Prosthecomicrobium sp. N25: one gene and its partners. Each later gene encodes a partner of the first gene's protein in a complex. Links are inferred from orthologs where the notes say so. Each region holds a gene or a part of one and is shown in the gene's direction. Other genes may lie near its edges.

Region 1 (5,447 bases):
GCGTCGTCGCCAAGATCCTTGCCTGATCACGGCTAAGGGGTGGCGTGCCGCCCCACAGCGTCCGATCGAATCCTCCGGCGGCGTCTTTCCCGGAAGCCGCCGGAGTGCTAAAGCCGAAGGCGTCGCGCCACGGCGAAGTCGACTGAGCCCAAAGGGGTATAGCTCAGTTGGTAGAGCATCGGTCTCCAAAACCGAGGGTCGGGGGTTCGAGTCCCTCTGCCCCTGCCAGTCGATTTCCCGATGTGTTCCGAATCCCTCTTGTGGTCGGACGCGCGAGGCATTAGGTAGACGGTTCCTTATTGCCGGGCGTGTGGAGGCGAGCCCCTCTGCGCGCCCGCCTGTCGTGAGCGGCGGATGGCGACGAAGACCAATCCCTTCATGTTTCTGCAGCAGGTCCGCGACGAGGTCGCCAAGGTATCTTGGCCGACCCGCAACGAGACCGCCATCACGACCGTCATGGTCTTCGTGATGGCGACCATCGCGGCCATCTTCTTCCTTCTCGCGGACCAGGTCATGGGATGGGGCATCGGCCTCATCCTCGGCTTCGCCCGCTGACCGGCGACGGATCCAAAAAAGACATGGCCAAGCGCTGGTACATCGTGCACGCCTATTCGAACTTCGAGAACAAGGTCGCGGAGTCCATCCGCGAGCGCGCGGGCCAGCAGGGCCTGACGCACCTGTTCGAGCAGATCCTCGTGCCGACCGAGAAGGTGGTCGAGGTGCGCCGGGGCCGGAAGGTGGATGCGGAGCGGAAGTTCTTCCCGGGCTATGTCCTCGTCAAGATGGACCTGACCGACCAGGCCTTCCACCTCATCAAGAACACCCCCAAGGTGACCGGGTTCCTGGGCTCCGACAACAAGCCGATGCCGATCACGGAAGCCGAGGCCATGCGCATCCTGCAGCAGGTGCAGGAGGGCGTGGAGCGTCCGAAGCCGTCGATCACCTTCGAGATCGGCGAGCAGGTGCGCGTGTCGGATGGGCCCTTCGCGTCCTTCAACGGGACCGTCGAGGAGGTCGACGAGGAGCGGGCCCGACTCAAGGTGGCGGTCTCGATCTTCGGCCGCGCGACGCCGGTCGACCTGGAATACGGACAGGTCGAGAAGGTCTGAGGGCTCCGGCCCCGCGGCGCCGCACGGGCCGTGCCATGACGAATTCGGGACGAGGCCGGGCCGTCGCCCTCGCGAGAGGGGACGATCGGGCGCCGCCCCGGGAGCGGGCTGAAAGGTTCGCTCCGCCGGAGCGGTCCGAAAGGCTCGTTCCGCAGAGACCCGCGGAAGCTGGCCCGCGGTTCTCACCCGATCCGGGGTCCGGTTCGTCCGGGCCGCGGGCCGGTCCGGAACGGAACGGCGCCACGGGCGCCCGACCGGATCCGGGCAGCAGGCGCTTCGCCGCCCTTCCTCGGGAGGGCGGCCAGGACGCCGACCCGCGGGGCTCTCGGGCTCCCGGGAGGCGGGGGGTACGACCGATCGTCGCCGGATCGGGAGGCCTGACCGCCGCTCCGACGCCGCCGCCCGACGAGGGACCGGCGGCGACCCCACAGTGGAGAGAGGGACTATGGCGAAGAAGGTCCAGGGCTACATCAAGCTCCAGGTGCCGGCGGGTGCTGCGAACCCGTCGCCGCCGATCGGCCCCGCGCTCGGCCAGCGCGGCCTGAACATCATGATGTTCTGCAAGGAATTCAACGCGAAGACGCAGGAGATCGAGAAGGGCACGCCGTGCCCGGTGCAGATCACCTACTTCACCGACAAGAGCTTCACCTTCGAGATCAAGACTCCGCCGACCGCGTTCTTCATCAAGCGCGCGGCGAAGCTCGACACGAAGAAGAAGCCGGGCACCGGGTCGAAGACCCCGGGCCGCTCCTTCGTCGGCCAGATCACCAAGGCCCAGGTCAAGGAGATCGCCGAGAAGAAGATGAAGGACATGAACGCGACCGACGTCGAGGCGGCCATGCGCATGGTCGAAGGCTCGGCGCAGGCCATGGGCGTCCGAGTGGTGGAGTGAGACGATGAGCAAGCTTCCGAAGCGTACCGCCAAGGCCCGCGAGGGCATTTCGCGCACCAAGCTCTATCGGCTCGAAGACGCCGTGAAGCTCGTCAAGGAGCGCGCCTCTGCGAAGTTCGACGAGACCGTCGAGATCGCCATGAACCTCGGCGTCGACCCGCGCCACGCCGACCAGATGGTCCGCGGCGTCTGCAACCTGCCGAACGGCACGGGCCGGTCGGTCCGGGTTGCGGTCTTCGCCCGCGGCGCCAAGGCCGACGAGGCCCGCGCGGCCGGTGCCGACGTGGTCGGCGCGGAGGACCTGGTGGAGCGGATCAACGGCGGGACGATCGATTTCGACCGCTGCATCGCCACCCCGGACCTGATGCCGCTCGTCGGCCGCCTCGGCAAGGTGCTCGGCCCGCGCGGCCTGATGCCGAACCCGAAGGTCGGCACGGTGACGATGGACGTCACCAAGGCGGTCGGCGACGCCAAGGGCGGCGCGGTCGAGTTCCGCGCCGAGAAGGCGGGCATCGTCCATGCGGGCGTCGGCAAGGCCTCCTTCACGGAGGGCGCGCTGCTCGAGAACATCCGCGCCTTCGCGGAGGCGGTGAACAGGGCCAAGCCGACCGGCGCCAAGGGGACCTACCTGCAGCGCGTGTCGATCTCCTCGACCATGGGCCCGGGCGTCAAGATCGACCCCGGCAGCCTGTCGGCGCAGGCCTGACGAAGACATCCGACCGGGGCGCGCGGCATGCGCATCCAGGCCGGCCGGAACGGCGGGGGCATCGCCCGCGCGGGGTCCGGCAAGCGTTTCCGGCGAGCCCTCGGGTTCGTCGGGAGAGTGGGGCCCGCCCGGGGACCGGAGGCGCAAGCCGCCGGGTCTCGCGTGGGCTCGACCTGTCCGAGACTGCAGGTGCCGGGCGACCGGCCTAAGTCCACTTCGATCGGGTGCGATCCGACGGAGCCTGCATGAGACGGGGAAGAGCGGATTCCCGGAGGCGCGCGCGCTTCCGGCATATCGGTTCGGACCGTTGGTCCTCGGGTCCCGCGAAGGCGACCCGGGGGGACAGGAAGTAAGCGGAGGTTCCGCGCCGGCCTCGAGCCGGGGAGGGGCGTCCACCTTGCAACCCGTCCCCGGGGACCTCTCGGGGGCATACGTAACGAGGCAGTCGTGGATAGAGCGGCAAAGCGCGAACTCGTCTCGACCCTTAACGTCCAGTTCAAGGCAACTGGGTCGTTGGTCGTGGCGAGCTATCAGGGACTGACGGTGGCCGAGATGAACGCCCTGCGCGGGCGCATGCGGGCCGCCGGAGGAACCGTGAAGGTCGCGAAGAACCGCCTCGCCAAGCTGGCTCTTCAAGGCACAGAACTCGAGCCGGTCGCCGGACTCTTCAAGGGTCCGACGGTCATCGTGTCCGCGACCGATCCGGTCGCGGCCCCGAAGGTGGCGACCGAGTTCGCCAAGGCCAACGACAAGTTCGTCATCCTCGGTGGCGGCATGGGCAAGACGGCGCTGAACCCCGACGGGGTCAAGGCGCTGGCTTCGCTGCCGTCTCTGGACGAACTGAGGGCGAAGCTCGCGGGCATGATCAACCAGCCCGCCGCCAAGCTCGCGTCGGTCATCGCCGCGCCGGGCGGGGCACTCGCCCGCGTCATCAAGGCGAACGCCGAGAAGGACCAGGCCGCGTGAGGCCAATCGAAGCGCGAGCCGGACGGAGCGTCCGGCCCGACCCGAAATCGCAAGTTCGAACCGATAGACCGAAGGAACACTACAATGGCTGATCTGTCGAAGATCGTTGACGACCTCTCGTCCCTCACCATCCTCGAGGCCGCCGAGCTCGTGAAGCTCCTCGAAGACAAGTGGGGCGTCTCCGCCGCCGCTCCGGTCGCGGTCGCCGCCGCCGGTGGCGCTCCGGCCGCCGCCGCGGCCCCCGTCGAGGAGCAGACCGAGTTCACGGTCATCCTGGCCGACGCGGGTCCGAACAAGATCAACGTCATCAAGGAAGTCCGGGCCATCACGGCGCTCGGCCTCAAGGAAGCCAAGGACCTCGTCGAGGGCGCGCCGAAGGCCGTCAAGGAAGGCGTGTCCAAGGACGAGGCCGAGAAGCTCAAGAAGCAGCTCGAGGGCGCCGGCGCCAAGGTCGACGTCAAGTGATCCCGCTACCCGGGGGATCTCGTATCCCTCGGGCGGCCTGACCATCGTGCCGGGGTCGGCTCTGCCGATCCCGGCCGTTCTGCCGAAAGGGGCCGGCTTCGGCCCTGACCGGCAAGAGAATTCGGAATCAATCGGATCCGGACATTTCTTCAAGTCCGGTGGTAATTGTCGGGTTTCCCCGGCGACCATCCCGAGAACCGCTCCGCCGCCCGCGGCGGGCTGCTGCCCAGGTTCTCCGGATTGCCGTCGGTACCCGCGCGAGGAGCGACAATGGCCCAGACGTTCAACGGTCGCAGACGTGTCCGCAAGTTCTTCGGATCGATCCGCGAAGTCGCGGAGATGCCGAACCTGATCGAGGTGCAGAAGGCCTCCTACGATCAGTTTCTGCAGATCGACGAGCCGAAGGGCGGGCGGGGCGAGGAAGGCCTCCAGGCCGTCTTCAAGTCGGTGTTCCCGATCTCGGACTTCCAGAACCGCGCGCTCCTCGAGTTCGTCCGCTACGAGTTCGAGCCGCCGAAATACGACGTGGACGAGTGCCGCCAGCGGGGCATGACCTTCGCGGCGCCGCTGAAGGTCACGCTGCGCCTCATCGTGTTCGACGTGGACGAGGACACCGGCGCGAAGTCCGTCAAGGACATCAAGGAGCAGGACGTCTACATGGGCGACATGCCGCTCATGACGGACAACGGCACCTTCATCGTGAACGGCACCGAGCGCGTCATCGTCTCGCAGATGCACCGCTCGCCGGGCGTCTTCTTCGACCACGACAAGGGCAAGACCCACTCGTCGGGCAAGCTCCTGTTCGCGGCGCGGATCATCCCGTACCGCGGCTCGTGGCTCGACATCGAGTTCGACGCCAAGGACATCGTCTATGCGCGCATCGACCGGCGCCGGAAGATCCCGGTGTCGTCGCTCCTGTTCGCGCTCGGCATGGACGGGGAGACGATCCTCGACACCTTCTACAACAAGCTCGTCTACGTGCGGACCGGCAAGTCCTGGCGCACGCCGTACGACCCGAACCGCATGCGCGGCTACAAGGCGACGCAGGACCTGATCGACGCCGACACGGGCGAGGTGGTGCTGGAGGCCGGCAAGAAGCTGACGGCCCGCCAGGCCCGCATCCTGGCCGAGAAGGGTCTGAAGTTCCTGAAGGTCTCGGACGAGGACGTGATCGGCCAGTACCTGGCCGAGGACGTCGTCGACATGAAGACCGGCGTCATCCAGGCCGAGGCCGGCCAGGAGATCACCGAGAAGCTCCTGAAGCAGCTGCTCGACTTCGGCTACGAGGAGATGACCGTCCTCGACATCG
Region 2 (5,398 bases), on another replicon or contig:
AGGTTCAGCACGGCCTGGCGCTGGGAGGTGAAGAGGAGCCGGGCCTCGTCGTCCGTCTCCGCCGCGATGACGCTCGCGGCCACGATGGCGTGCGGCTTCGGCCAGAGCGCGGAGGGGCGATAGCGGTCGCGGTAGATCGCCAGGGCGTCGAAGAGCTGCGCGGGGGCGAAGTGGGACGCGAAGGCGAAAGGCAGGCCGAGCAGGGCGGCGAGTTGCGCGCCGAACAGGCTGGAGCCGAGGATGTAGAGCGGCACGCCGGTGCCGGCGCCCGGGATGGCGCGGATGCGCTGGTCGGGCTCGGGCTCGCCGAGCAGCCCCATCAGTTCGATGACGTCGTCGGGAAAGCGCTCGGCGGCGGTGTCGAGGTCGCGCCGGAGCGCGCGGGCGGTGGCCGGGTCGGTGCCGGGCGCGCGGCCGAGGCCGAGGTCGATGCGCCCCGGGAAGAGGCAGGCGAGCGTGCCGAACTGTTCGGCGATCACCAGGGGCGAATGGTTGGGCAGCATGATGCCCCCGGATCCGACCCGGATCGTCGAGGTCGCGGCGGCGACGCGGCCGATCAGCACAGCGGTCGCGGCGCTGGCGATGCCGGGCATGTTGTGGTGCTCGGCGAGCCAGTAGCGGTGGAAGTCGAGCCGCTCGGCATGGGTCGCCAGGTCCACCGTGTTGGCGAGGGCGGCGGAGACGTCGGAGCCCTCCGGGACGGGGGCGAGATCGAGGACGGACAACGGGATCATCGGGGGGCCGGGGAGCTGGTGCTGGGCCCCCAATATAGGCACGCGGGCGCGGGCGTTTAACCCTCAGGACCCGAGCGGGAACGAAGCTGCGACGAATCGCTGACCGGCACGGATTCGCGCTCCGTTCGCCACAGGATGCGGGATCGCGTCGGGGCCCGGCCCCAGATCTGGGGAGGGCGCTGCCCGAAAGCCGCGGCCGAAGAGCCGCTCCGGAAAGGATTCCGGCCCGTTCCGGGACGGCGCGACCGGGCGGCCCGCGGTCAGCGGATCGCCTGGGCCTCGTTGCCGATCACGGTGAAGCGGTCGGCGTCGACCACCAGGAGGCCGGTCAGGGTCATCACGGCGACGCGGACGGGGACCAGCACGCCGGTGTCGGCGGCGGGGACCAGGGTCACCTCGATGTCCTTGTTGTCGACCATGAACTTCGTCGAGTCCTTCTCCGGCTTGTGGCCGGCGACGGGTACCCAGCGGGCCGCGCAGGTGATCGAGGGGCCGGCGTAGCCCGCCTTCTGGATCGGGCCGGCGGCCTTGAAGGATAGCTTGACGTCGTAGCGCGTCCAGCCGTCGAAGACGGGAAGCGTCCGGTCGCAGGCGGCCGGCCCGAGCGCGGCGTCGCCCTTGCGGGGCAGGGGCATGAGGATCGCGCTCAGGGGATCGACGACGCCCTGCCGGTGCTGCGCCTCGACGGGGACCCGCTCGGGGTCGTCCTTCAAGGGCGGGTTCTGGTCCAGGCTCTTGATGGTGCCGTTGGCGAGGCCCATCACCACGTGGGCGGGCCTGCGCTCGCCGTTCGTGTCGAGCTGGTAGGTGGCGGCGGCCGGCTTGTCGCCCTTGATGGCACCCGTCGCCATGGCCTCGCCGGTGGCGCGGCTGACCACCTTGGCGACGCCCGTCGTGCGGTAGCCGACACGGGCCGTATAGGCGTCCTTGTCCACCTTGACGACCAGGTTGCCCTTGGCGAGGGCGATCCCCCCGATGGTGATGTCGTAGCTGGCGCTGATCTGGCCGTCGCCGGCGGCGGCCGGTCCGGGCAGGGTCGCCAGGGCGCCCACGACGGCGAGGCCGGCCATCCGGCAAAGGCTCACGCGGTATGCCGGCACGCTCATCCTCCTCGTCGGCCCAGCCCGCCGGATAGGCGGCGAATGGGTCGAATCTTTGGCCCGTATGGTGAATGAATGGTTAACGCCGCCGGCCTATCGGCGTTGCCCCGCTTCGGCGGGGGTGTCGCGGCCGCCGCCCGCGGGGGCGAGGCTTGACGGGCCGGACCCCGGTGACTATAGAAGCGCCCAATCTCCAGACCCTCGTGTGACGACCGATCCGGGGTTCCCGAAGATCCCGGTCGCGTAGAAGGATGTTTGACCATGGCTCGGCGCTGCGAACTGACGGCGAAGGCGGTCCTGACCGGTAACAACGTCAGCCACGCCAACAACAAGACCCGGCGGCGCTTCCTGCCGAACCTGGTCAACGTGACCCTCATCTCCGAGGCCCTCGGCCGCAGCGTCCGCCTGCGGGTGTCGGCCCATGCGCTGCGCTCCGTGGAGCACCGCGGCGGCCTCGATGCCTTCCTGGCGAAGGCGGACGAGCGCGAGCTGTCACAGCGCGCGCTCCTTTTGAAGCGCGAGATCGCCAAGGCGGCCACCGCCGCCTGAGCCAATCTCGGTCCGTCCGGTTCCGGAGGCCGCCCCCGAGGCGGCCTTCCCCGTTTCGAGGGCCCGGTTCGGCACGCAGGAGATCCGCGTGCTCGGCCTCCCGGTCCGCGCCGCCCTGACGGCGGTCGGGGCCATGACGCTCGTCGTCGTCGCCTCCAACGTGCTCGTGCGCTACCCGGTCGAGGGCTCGATCGGGGCGCTGTCGCTCGCCGACCTGCTCACCTACGGCGCCTTCACGTATCCGGTCGCGTTCCTGGTGACGGACCTGACCAACCGGCGCTTCGGGCTCGTCGCGGCCCAGAAGGTGATCCTCGCCGGCTTCCTGGTGGCGGTGGTCCTCTCGGCCTTTCTGTCTTCGCCGCGCATCGCCGTCGCGTCGGCGAGCGCGTTTCTGGCGGGGCAGATGCTGGACGCGCTCGCGTTCGACATGCTGCGCCGCTCGGGGGGCTGGTGGCGGGCGCCGCTCCTCTCCTCGCTCGCCGGATCGGCGCTCGACACGGCGATCTTCTTCTCGCTCGCCTTCGCGCCCGGCTTCGAGGCGCTCGGCGCGGGGGACGACTTCGCGGTCGCGGCGGCTCCGCTCTTCGGCCTCATGGCGCCCGAGGTGCCGCGTTTCGTTTCCTGGGCGATCGCCGACTTCTCGGTGAAGACCTTCTTCGCGCTCGTGATGCTGGCGCCCTACCGCGGCCTGGCGGCGATCACCGAGCCCGAACGGGCCTGACGACGGCGGGGCGCGGCGCGCCGGCGCCTCAGTTCCGTTCGGCCGACTTGCCGCGGACCGAGCCGACCACCGTCGTGCGGTCGGCCGCCTCGGCGGTGCGCGAGCCGGTCACCTCGAAGCGCGAGGCGGCGACGGTCAGCAGCCCCATCTGGGTCCCGATCACGACCTTGTAGGGGATCAGGACGTTGGTCTGCCCCACCGGCACGAACCAGATCGAGAATTCGAGGTTGCGCTCGAACCTGGCCTGCTCGGGGGAGAGCGGGCGGAAGCCGGCGATGGGGCGGTAGCCGACGCTGCAGATGACGGCCGGGCCCGAATAGGAGCCGGCGCCGCCGCGGATCTCGGTCTTGGCGCCGTAGACGAGGCGCAGGTCGTAGCGGACGCGGCCGTCGAAGACCTTCAGGGTGCGGTTGCAGACCTTCGGGGTGAGGGCGTCGTTGGCGCTCGGCACGGTCACCACGAAGGCGCCGAGGGGATCGACCACCCCGCGCTTGTGCTGCGCCGTCACCGGTATGCGCTGGTCGGCCCCGGCTGTGCGCAGTTCCGTCGCGGTCAGGCTCGCGACGGAGCCCCCCGCGAAGGTCATGCTGACGACGTTGGCGATCGGCCCGCCGTTGACGGCGAGGGCGTAGGAACGGGAGAGCGTGTTGCCCGGCTGGGCCTTGCCGGCGGCGCTCGCCTGGGCGGAGCGGTTGCCCATCATGGCGGCGAAGCCGACCACCCGGGCGCCGAGGGAGGCCTGGTAGTCGCCGCCGCCCGAGAGGTCGAAGCTCAACTCGCCGGAGGCGACCGAGAACCCGGAAAGGTTGGCGTCGTAGTTGGCGACGACGCGCGTCTGCGCCAGCGCGGGGGTCGATCCCAGGACGGCCAGGGCGGCGCCCGCGAGTGCGGCGCGGCGATACGACAGCCTACGCGATACCGCCATCATCAATCCTCCAGGCGCGGTCCGACCGCGCGGGGGTCGGACCCCGGCTTGAATACGAGAGAATACCGCTCCGAATCAACCCGGCGCAAGCTTCCGGCAGCCTGCCCTAGTCGTCCCTCAGGCGGAAGCGCAGGAGAAGGGTGCGCTGCAGAATCGAGCGGTTGTCGTCCGAGACGAGGGTCAGGATCCGGCGGCCGTCCTCGGCGACGTCGAGGGCGATGCCCTCCATGTTGTCGATCTGGTCGGAAAGGTCGGCCTCGAAGATGACCTCCGCGTCGACGACGGCGCCGGGGGCGATGGTGCCGGCGCGCACGCGCCGGATCCGCGCGCCGACGCCGGACGCGATGGTGAAGCGACGCTCGAGGACGAGCAGGTCGCCCTCCGGCGTGAAGGTGGCATCGGTCGGATCGTAGTCGTCCCGGAGCACGAAGCGGAAGCGGTCGAAGCCGCGGGGCCGGAAGATGTAGCCGTAGCCGAGGCGCTCGCCGCGCGGCGGCGCCTCCGACAGGCCGACCGCGACGGCGTCGCCCATCAGGCCCGGCGGCACGATCGCGAGGCTTTCCAGCCCCTTCGACCATCGCATCGGCTTCTGCTCGTTCCAGAGCGCCGCGAAGCGTTCGCCGCGGGTGCCCAGCACGCCGCCCGGGAACGGGCCGGTGGCGCGGAAGCGCAGGACGCGGTGGCGCTCCTCGAAGCCGACGAGGGCCTCGAACCCGCCCTCGGCCGGGCGGATCGCGAGGCTCTCGGCGTCGGCGTCGTCCTTCCCGAGGAGCGGCCGGCCGTCCGAGTCGCGCATCACCGCCATGCGGGCCGAGCCGACGGCGAGCGGCTTGCCGTCCGGCCCGGACTCGAGGCGCGCGGCGAGCCAGAAGCCGTTGTCGGTGAGAAGGAGGAGGTCCCGGCCCTTGTCGGCCGTGGCGATCCCCGAGAAGGCGCCGAAGTGGCGGACGGGGCTCGACAGTTCGAGCCCGCCCAGCCATTCGAGGGCGCCGAAGCGGGTCTCCGGGGAGCCGCGCTTGAAGGAGGTCAGGGGCGTCGCGCGCACCTCGACGTCGAAGGCGCCGGCGGGCAGGGGGGCGTCGCCGGGCTCGGCGGCGGGCGCAATCGCGACGAGGCCGAGGGCCGCGAGGCCGACGAGGATCAGCGCGGCGGCACGCGGGCGCCGGGCCCGTGCCGGCCGGGGCAGCGTCATCCGGCCCGCCTGGCCGGGGCGCGGCCGGCGCCGCGGCCGGACGGGGCCTTCTCGTCGAACAGGGAGGCGAGCTGCTCCGTCATGGCCCCGGCGAGTTCCTCGGCGTCCACGATGGTGACGGCCCGGCGGTAGTAGCGGGTGACGTCGTGGCCGATGCCGATGGCGATCAACTCCACG
Region 3 (5,595 bases), on another replicon or contig:
GGCGCGTGCCCCGCTTCGGCCCGGCCTTCTCGCTCTGGCGCGACATGGAGACCGTGACCGTGCAGCCCCGGCTCCTGTGGCACACGCTGCGGGACGGACTGGTGTTCTTCCTGGTGGTGCCGCTCTTCGAGTTCGTCGACCTCCTGCAGGCCAAGGGCATGCTGGTGCCGGTCCTGGTCCTGCCGTGACCGGTCAGGACCCGACCGCGCCCAGCGCCAGCGCGCCCGTCTCGAACTGCAGGCGGGCGAGGCGCCCGTAGAGGCCGCCGCGGCGCACGAGCACGTCGTGCGTGCCCTCCTCGACGAGCCGGCCCTGGTCGAGCACCAGGATCCGGTCGCATTCCAGGACGGTCGCGAGCCGGTGGGCGATCACGATGGTGGTCCGTCCCTCCATCAGGTGCTCCAGCGCGGTCTGCACCAGCGTCTCGGATTCCGCGTCGAGCGCGCTCGTCGCCTCGTCGAGGAGCAGCACGGGCGCGTCCTTGAGGATCGCCCGCGCGATCGCGATGCGCTGCCGCTGGCCGCCCGACAGGGTGACGCCTCGCTCGCCGACGAGCGTGCCGTAGCGGTCCGGCAGGCCGGCCACGAAGTCGTCGACCAGGGCCGCGCGCGCGGCTGCCACGACCTCCTCGTCGGTCGCGTCCGGCCGGCCGAAGCGGATGTTCTCCATGACGGTGCCGGCGAGGATCACCGTGTCCTGCGGCACGATCGCCACGTGCCGGCGGACCTCGAGCGGGTCGGCCTCACGCACGTCCACCCCGTCGAGCAGGACCCGGCCGGCGGTCGGGTCGTAGAAGCGCAGGAGCAGGTGGAAGACGGTCGACTTGCCGGCGCCCGAGGGGCCGACCAGCGCCACCTTCTCGCCCGGGGCGACCGCGACCGAGAAGCCGGAGAGGACCGGCCGGTCCGGGGCGCCCGGATACGCGAAGGCCACATCCTCGAACGCGACCGCGCCGCGCCGGATCTGCGGCAGGGGCACGGGGTTCGCCGGCGCCTTGACGCTCGGCTCGATGGCCAGGAGCTCGGTCAGCCGCTCGGCGGCCCCGGAGGCTTGGCTGATCTCGCCCCAGACCTGGCTGAGCTCCCCGAGCGCGCCCGCCGCGAACACGGAGTAGAGCACGAACTGCGACAGCGCCCCCGGCGTCAGCCGTCCTTCGAGAACGTCGGTGGCGCCGATCCAGAGCACGGTCACGACGCTGCCGAACACCATGAAGATGGCGATCGCGGTCAGGAGCGAGCGGGCGGCCGTCGACGACCGGGCCGCCTCGAATGCGCGTTCCACGCCGGAGCGGTAGCGGCCGACCGCCTGGTCCTCGTTGGTGAAGGCCTGGACCTGGCGGATCGCCCCGATCGATTCCGAGGCGTACGCGGAGGCGTCGGCGAGCGTGTCCTGGGCGAGCCGCGACTTGCGGCGCACCTGGCGGCCGAAGGCGACGAGCGGCAGGACGATGAACGGAATGGCCAGGAGGACGAGGCCGGACAGGCGCGGGCTCGTCACCACCATCATGGCGGTCGCCCCGAGGAAGAGGACGAGATTGCGCAGCGCCACCGACGCCGAGGAGCCGACCGCCGACTTCACCTGCGTGGTGTCGGCGGTCAGGCGCGACACGATCTCGCCGGAGAGCGACCGGTCGAAGAAGTCGGCCGAGAGCCGCATCACATGGGCGTAGACGTCGCCGCGCAGATCCGCGACGACGCGCTCGCCGATCCAGGTGACGAGGTAGTAGCGGGCCGAGCTCGCCAGCGCCAGGGCGGCCGCGACGGCGACCAGCATCAGGAAGTAGCGGTCGATCAGGCCGGCGTCCGAGCCGGTGAAGCCGTGGTCGATCATCCGGCGGACGGCGAGCGGCACGGCGAGCGTCGCGGTCGCGGCGGCCACGAGGGCGATGAGGGCCGCGGCGACGCGTCCCCTGTAGCGGCCGAGATAGGGGACGAGCGCGGCGAGCGGGCGGACGGTGCGCGTGCGCCCCGGACCCTTGCCTGCTTCCACGTCGGCGGCCGTCGTCCTGCGTGCCAAAGTCTCTCTCCCTCTCGCCGGTGACGTCTTGGCGCGAACCGGCCGCCGGATCAAGTCGCGTCCGGCTCGGCGATGTTGCGTATGACGTGGGGGCGCCCCCGCAAAGGTCCGCGCCCGCGCCCGTTTTCCGCCGCGCCGTCCGTCTTGCCCCCGCGGACGGCTTCCGCTATAGGGACGCCCGACAGGATCGAGGGGCTGCGGGCCGGACGGCGCGCGGCCCTGGTCACTTGAGGGGAGGGCACTTCCCTCGGACGGTCCGGCGAGGATCAGGCGGGCCGCGGCATCCGGCCCCGCGCGAGGGACAAGGCCATGAAAGCGAACATCCACCCCGATTACCACGTCATCAAGGTCGTCATGACCGATGGCACCGAGTACGAGACCCGCTCGACCTACGGCAAGGCCGGCGACACGCTCAACCTCGACATCGACCCCAAGTCGCACCCGGCCTGGACCGGCGGAAACCAGCAGCTCCTCGACCGCGGTGGACGCATCTCCAAGTTCAAGGACAAGTTCAAGGGCTTCGGCCTCTGATCTAGCCTTGCGCCGCCGCCCCCGACGGGCGCGGCGACGGAACAGCGTCTCGAGCCCGTGCCGCCCCGGCGCGGGCTCGCTGCTTTTCCGCCGAGCTGTCCCGCGGTTGTCATCCCGGCCATCGAGCCGGCAACTGTAGCCGAGGCGCGCCCTCTCCTCCGCGTTCCCGGCCGGAGCGAAGCGGAAGGCCGGGATCCAGCGCCCTCAACCGGCCGCAGTGCTGCGGATCGAGGCCCGCGCTGGGCCCGGATCTGCGGCGCCTTCGCGCCTTGTCCGGGGATGCGGGTTGGGCGGTCACCGTCCACGTGTACGGCCGCAGGGGGTGTGCACGACCCCTGTCCCCGGCTCGATATCCGGGGTGACACGCGCGGGGAGAAACGTGCCAAATTCGGTCTGGCCGTCCCTGAGACGTCCAGTCCGGCCGAACCGTCAGCTTCCCGAGCCGAAAACCTGGTTGAGCTTGCCGAGCTGAGCGGCGACGGGGTTGACCGGGGTCTCGACCGGCCTCTCTTCGCGGCCGTAGATGGCGGCGTCCAGCTTGCGGATGCGCTCCTGGAGGCGGATGGAGCGCTCGATCAGGGCCTTGAGAAGCTCCGGCATCTCCTCCCAGCCCGGGCCCGAGCGGGTCGACGCGGGGCCGTCGATGCGCACCTTGGACTTTTCCTGGCCCGCCTGCGCCTGGGTCATCTCGCCCTCGTTGACGGCACGCTGGAGCAGGAGCCAGGAGGCGAGCTGCATCAGGCGGGTCGTCAGCCGCATCGATTCCGTGGCGTAGACCAGCGATCCCGTCCGGGTCAGCTCGCGTGATTCGGCGCGGCCCGGTCCGTCCAGATAGGCCGCTGTCTCCTCGACGAGCCCCATGCCTTCCCGGAAGAGGGTCCGGAACGTCTCCGACCCGGCGAAGCGCGCCGCGAAATCGATCGTGTCGGGTGTCTCGTCTCGTTCGGACTGTCCGTCGCGGGTCATTCGGCGCCTCCGGTGGCATTCTGTAACGCGTCGCCGCGTTTCGCAACACGGGCGGTTCCAGGGGGACTTAGCAGGACCGGTGCCAGGACCGGAGACCGCCCGCGTCGTCGTCCACCATAATCCACGGCAGGGTTAACGAACCGCCCCGCAGCGTTCCCCAACGAGAGGGCCGCCGGAAAAAAACGAGCCGTGACGGGCACGGCTCGGCGAGAAAGTACAGGGAGGCGTCAAAAGAGTGGATAGGAGCCACTCGGGTCCAGGAGACTGGACGCCCCGAACCTGCCACGGAAACCTTAACGACCGGTTAACACGCGTCCCGACCGGGGCCGACCTGCCCCGAATCGGGACAGGCGGCCCGCCCCGCCGCCGATCCCGCCACGAGCCGTTAACGGTCCCGCGCTACCGCACCGGCATGAACGCGGCCTGAACGTCGGCTTAAGGCGGAATAAAGCCGAATTTGAATAGTCTGCCTGTCGAGCCCCACAACCGGACGAGTGTTTCCCATGAGCCCCGCCTCCGCCCGCACCGATGAACTTCTCGCCAAGTCCAAGCTGACCGTCGGCGAGATCACCGAGATCGTCGCCGAGCGGGTCGCCAAGCTGCCGAGCGTCCGCACCGTTTCTGTCGAGGACGTCGGCGAGATCTCGGTCGACCTCGTCGGCGGCAAGCGCATCGAGGTCCAGACCCTGCCGGTCGCCCACGCGTTCAACGAATCCATGGCGACCCGCCGCGTCGCCCTCGACCAGCTCCTCGAGCGCTGCGCCTGACGGGCGGGGCGCCGGCCAGCCGCGCGCCGGAAGGGATGGCGCGCCGGCCCGCCTTCCCGGTATGACGGCGGCCATCCGCCCGCCGTTCCGAGGAGCAGAGCATGCCGACCTTCACCCGCGCCGACCTCGCCGACCTGGGCGCCATCCTGCGCGAGGCGGCCGACGTCGAGATCCTGCCCCGCTTCCGCCGGCTGGAGACCGCCGACGTCTCCACCAAGGCCGGCCCGCACGACCTCGTCACGATCGCCGACCAGGCCGCCGAGCGCCTGATCGCCGCCCGCCTCGCCGACCGCTTCCCGGCCGCCCTGATGGTGGGCGAGGAGAGCGCCGCGCTCGACCCGGACCTGCCCGCCCGCCTCGGCGGCTCGGACTTCGCCATCACGGTCGACCCGATCGACGGGACCTTCAACTACGCCAACGGCGTGCCGCTCTTCGGCGTCATGGCCGGGGTGGTGATCGGCGGCCGGATCGTCGCCGGCGCCATCTACGATCCCTTCGGCCGGGACTTCGCCTATGCGCTCGCGGGCGGCGGCGCCTGGTTCGAGGACGAGTCGGGCCGCACCCGGCCGATGCGCGTGGCCGCGCCCGCCGAACTCGGCCTGATGCACGGCGCGCTGTCCTGGAACTATCTCTCCGAGCCGCAGCGCAGCCGGGTCGCCGCGCGCATGCCCAGGCTCTGGGGCAGCTACGGCTACCGCTGCGCCGCCCACGAATATCGCCTGATCGCCTCGGGCGGCGGCCATCTCGCGCTCTACGGCAAGCTGATGCCCTGGGATCACGTCCCCGGCTGGCTGATCCACCAGGAGGCGGGCGGCTACTCCGCCACCGCGGACGGCCGGCCCTACGACCCCGCCCGCACGGACGGCAGCCTGCTGCTCGCCCCCGACGAGGCGAGCTGGCGCCTCGTCCGCGACACGCTGTTCGGCTGAGGGGACGGGCCGTCCCGGCCCCTAGACCCCGATCCCGCGCGCCCGGATCGCCTGCTCGATCTCATCCAGGATCGCCGGGTCGTCGATGGTGGCCGGCATGTTCCAGGTCTCGTGGTCGGCGATCTTCTGCATGGTGCCGCGCAGGATCTTGCCCGAGCGCGTCTTCGGCAGCCGGTCGACCGTGATGGCGAGCTTGAAGGCCGCGACCGCGCCGATCTTCTCGCGCACCAGCCCGATCAGTTCCTTCTCGATCGTGGCGTGGTCCTTGGTGACGCCCGCCTTCAGGACCACGAAGCCACAGGGGCTCTGCCCCTTCATCGCGTCGTGGATGCCGATCACCGCGCATTCGGCCACGTCCGGATGGGAGGCGAGCACCTCCTCCATGC

Evidence for each region. Proteins that work in one complex are often made in the same cells at the same time.
Region 2: rplL (region 1) and rpmB share a complex: the UniProt entries of both Escherichia coli proteins name them as parts of the 50S ribosomal subunit. The link is inferred for Prosthecomicrobium sp. N25 from one-to-one orthologs.
Region 3: rplL (region 1) and rpmE share a complex: the UniProt entries of both Escherichia coli proteins name them as parts of the 50S ribosomal subunit. The link is inferred for Prosthecomicrobium sp. N25 from one-to-one orthologs.

The regions. Positions count from the first base shown.
Region 1 is NZ_JBBCAT010000004.1:196,638-202,084, forward strand. What follows is about bases 2,712-5,447. They hold rplL (50S ribosomal protein L7/L12), read left to right. Parts: upstream 2,712-3,757; coding sequence 3,758-4,138; downstream 4,139-5,447. Other genes in these bases: rplJ (50S ribosomal protein L10), read left to right, coding at 3,155-3,673; rpoB (DNA-directed RNA polymerase subunit beta), read left to right, coding at 4,409-5,447. Also shown: tuf (elongation factor Tu), read left to right, coding at 1-26; preprotein translocase subunit SecE, read left to right, coding at 355-555; transcription termination/antitermination protein NusG, read left to right, coding at 579-1,109; rplK (50S ribosomal protein L11), read left to right, coding at 1,555-2,001; rplA (50S ribosomal protein L1), read left to right, coding at 2,006-2,707. UniProt on the Escherichia coli protein: The binding site for several of the GTPase factors involved in protein synthesis (IF-2, EF-Tu, EF-G and RF3). Is thus essential for accurate translation.
Region 2 is NZ_JBBCAT010000002.1:868,349-873,746, forward strand. Bases 1,053-3,739 are described here. They hold rpmB (50S ribosomal protein L28), read left to right. Parts: upstream 1,053-2,095; coding sequence 2,096-2,383; downstream 2,384-3,739. Other genes in these bases: WBG79_RS18880 (DUF3108 domain-containing protein), read right to left, coding at 1,053-1,834; WBG79_RS18890 (VUT family protein), read left to right, coding at 2,517-3,104; WBG79_RS18895 (DUF3108 domain-containing protein), read right to left, coding at 3,133-3,739. In the rest of the region: WBG79_RS18875 (LLM class flavin-dependent oxidoreductase), read right to left, coding at 1-734; more of WBG79_RS18880, read right to left, coding at 995-1,052; more of WBG79_RS18895, read right to left, coding at 3,740-4,029; WBG79_RS18900 (esterase-like activity of phytase family protein), read right to left, coding at 4,136-5,221; cobaltochelatase subunit CobT, read right to left, coding at 5,218-5,398.
Region 3 is NZ_JBBCAT010000001.1:1,644,679-1,650,273, reverse strand. What follows is about bases 1,053-3,936. They hold rpmE (50S ribosomal protein L31), read left to right. Parts: upstream 1,053-2,325; coding sequence 2,326-2,547; downstream 2,548-3,936. Other genes in these bases: rcdA (protease adaptor protein RcdA), read right to left, coding at 2,977-3,513; WBG79_RS07450 (ABC transporter transmembrane domain-containing protein), read right to left, coding at 1,053-2,016. Also shown: WBG79_RS07455 (methyltransferase family protein), read left to right, coding at 1-188; more of WBG79_RS07450, read right to left, coding at 193-1,052; WBG79_RS07435 (hypothetical protein), read left to right, coding at 4,017-4,280; WBG79_RS07430 (inositol monophosphatase family protein), read left to right, coding at 4,382-5,209; WBG79_RS07425 (propionyl-CoA synthetase), read right to left, coding at 5,231-5,595.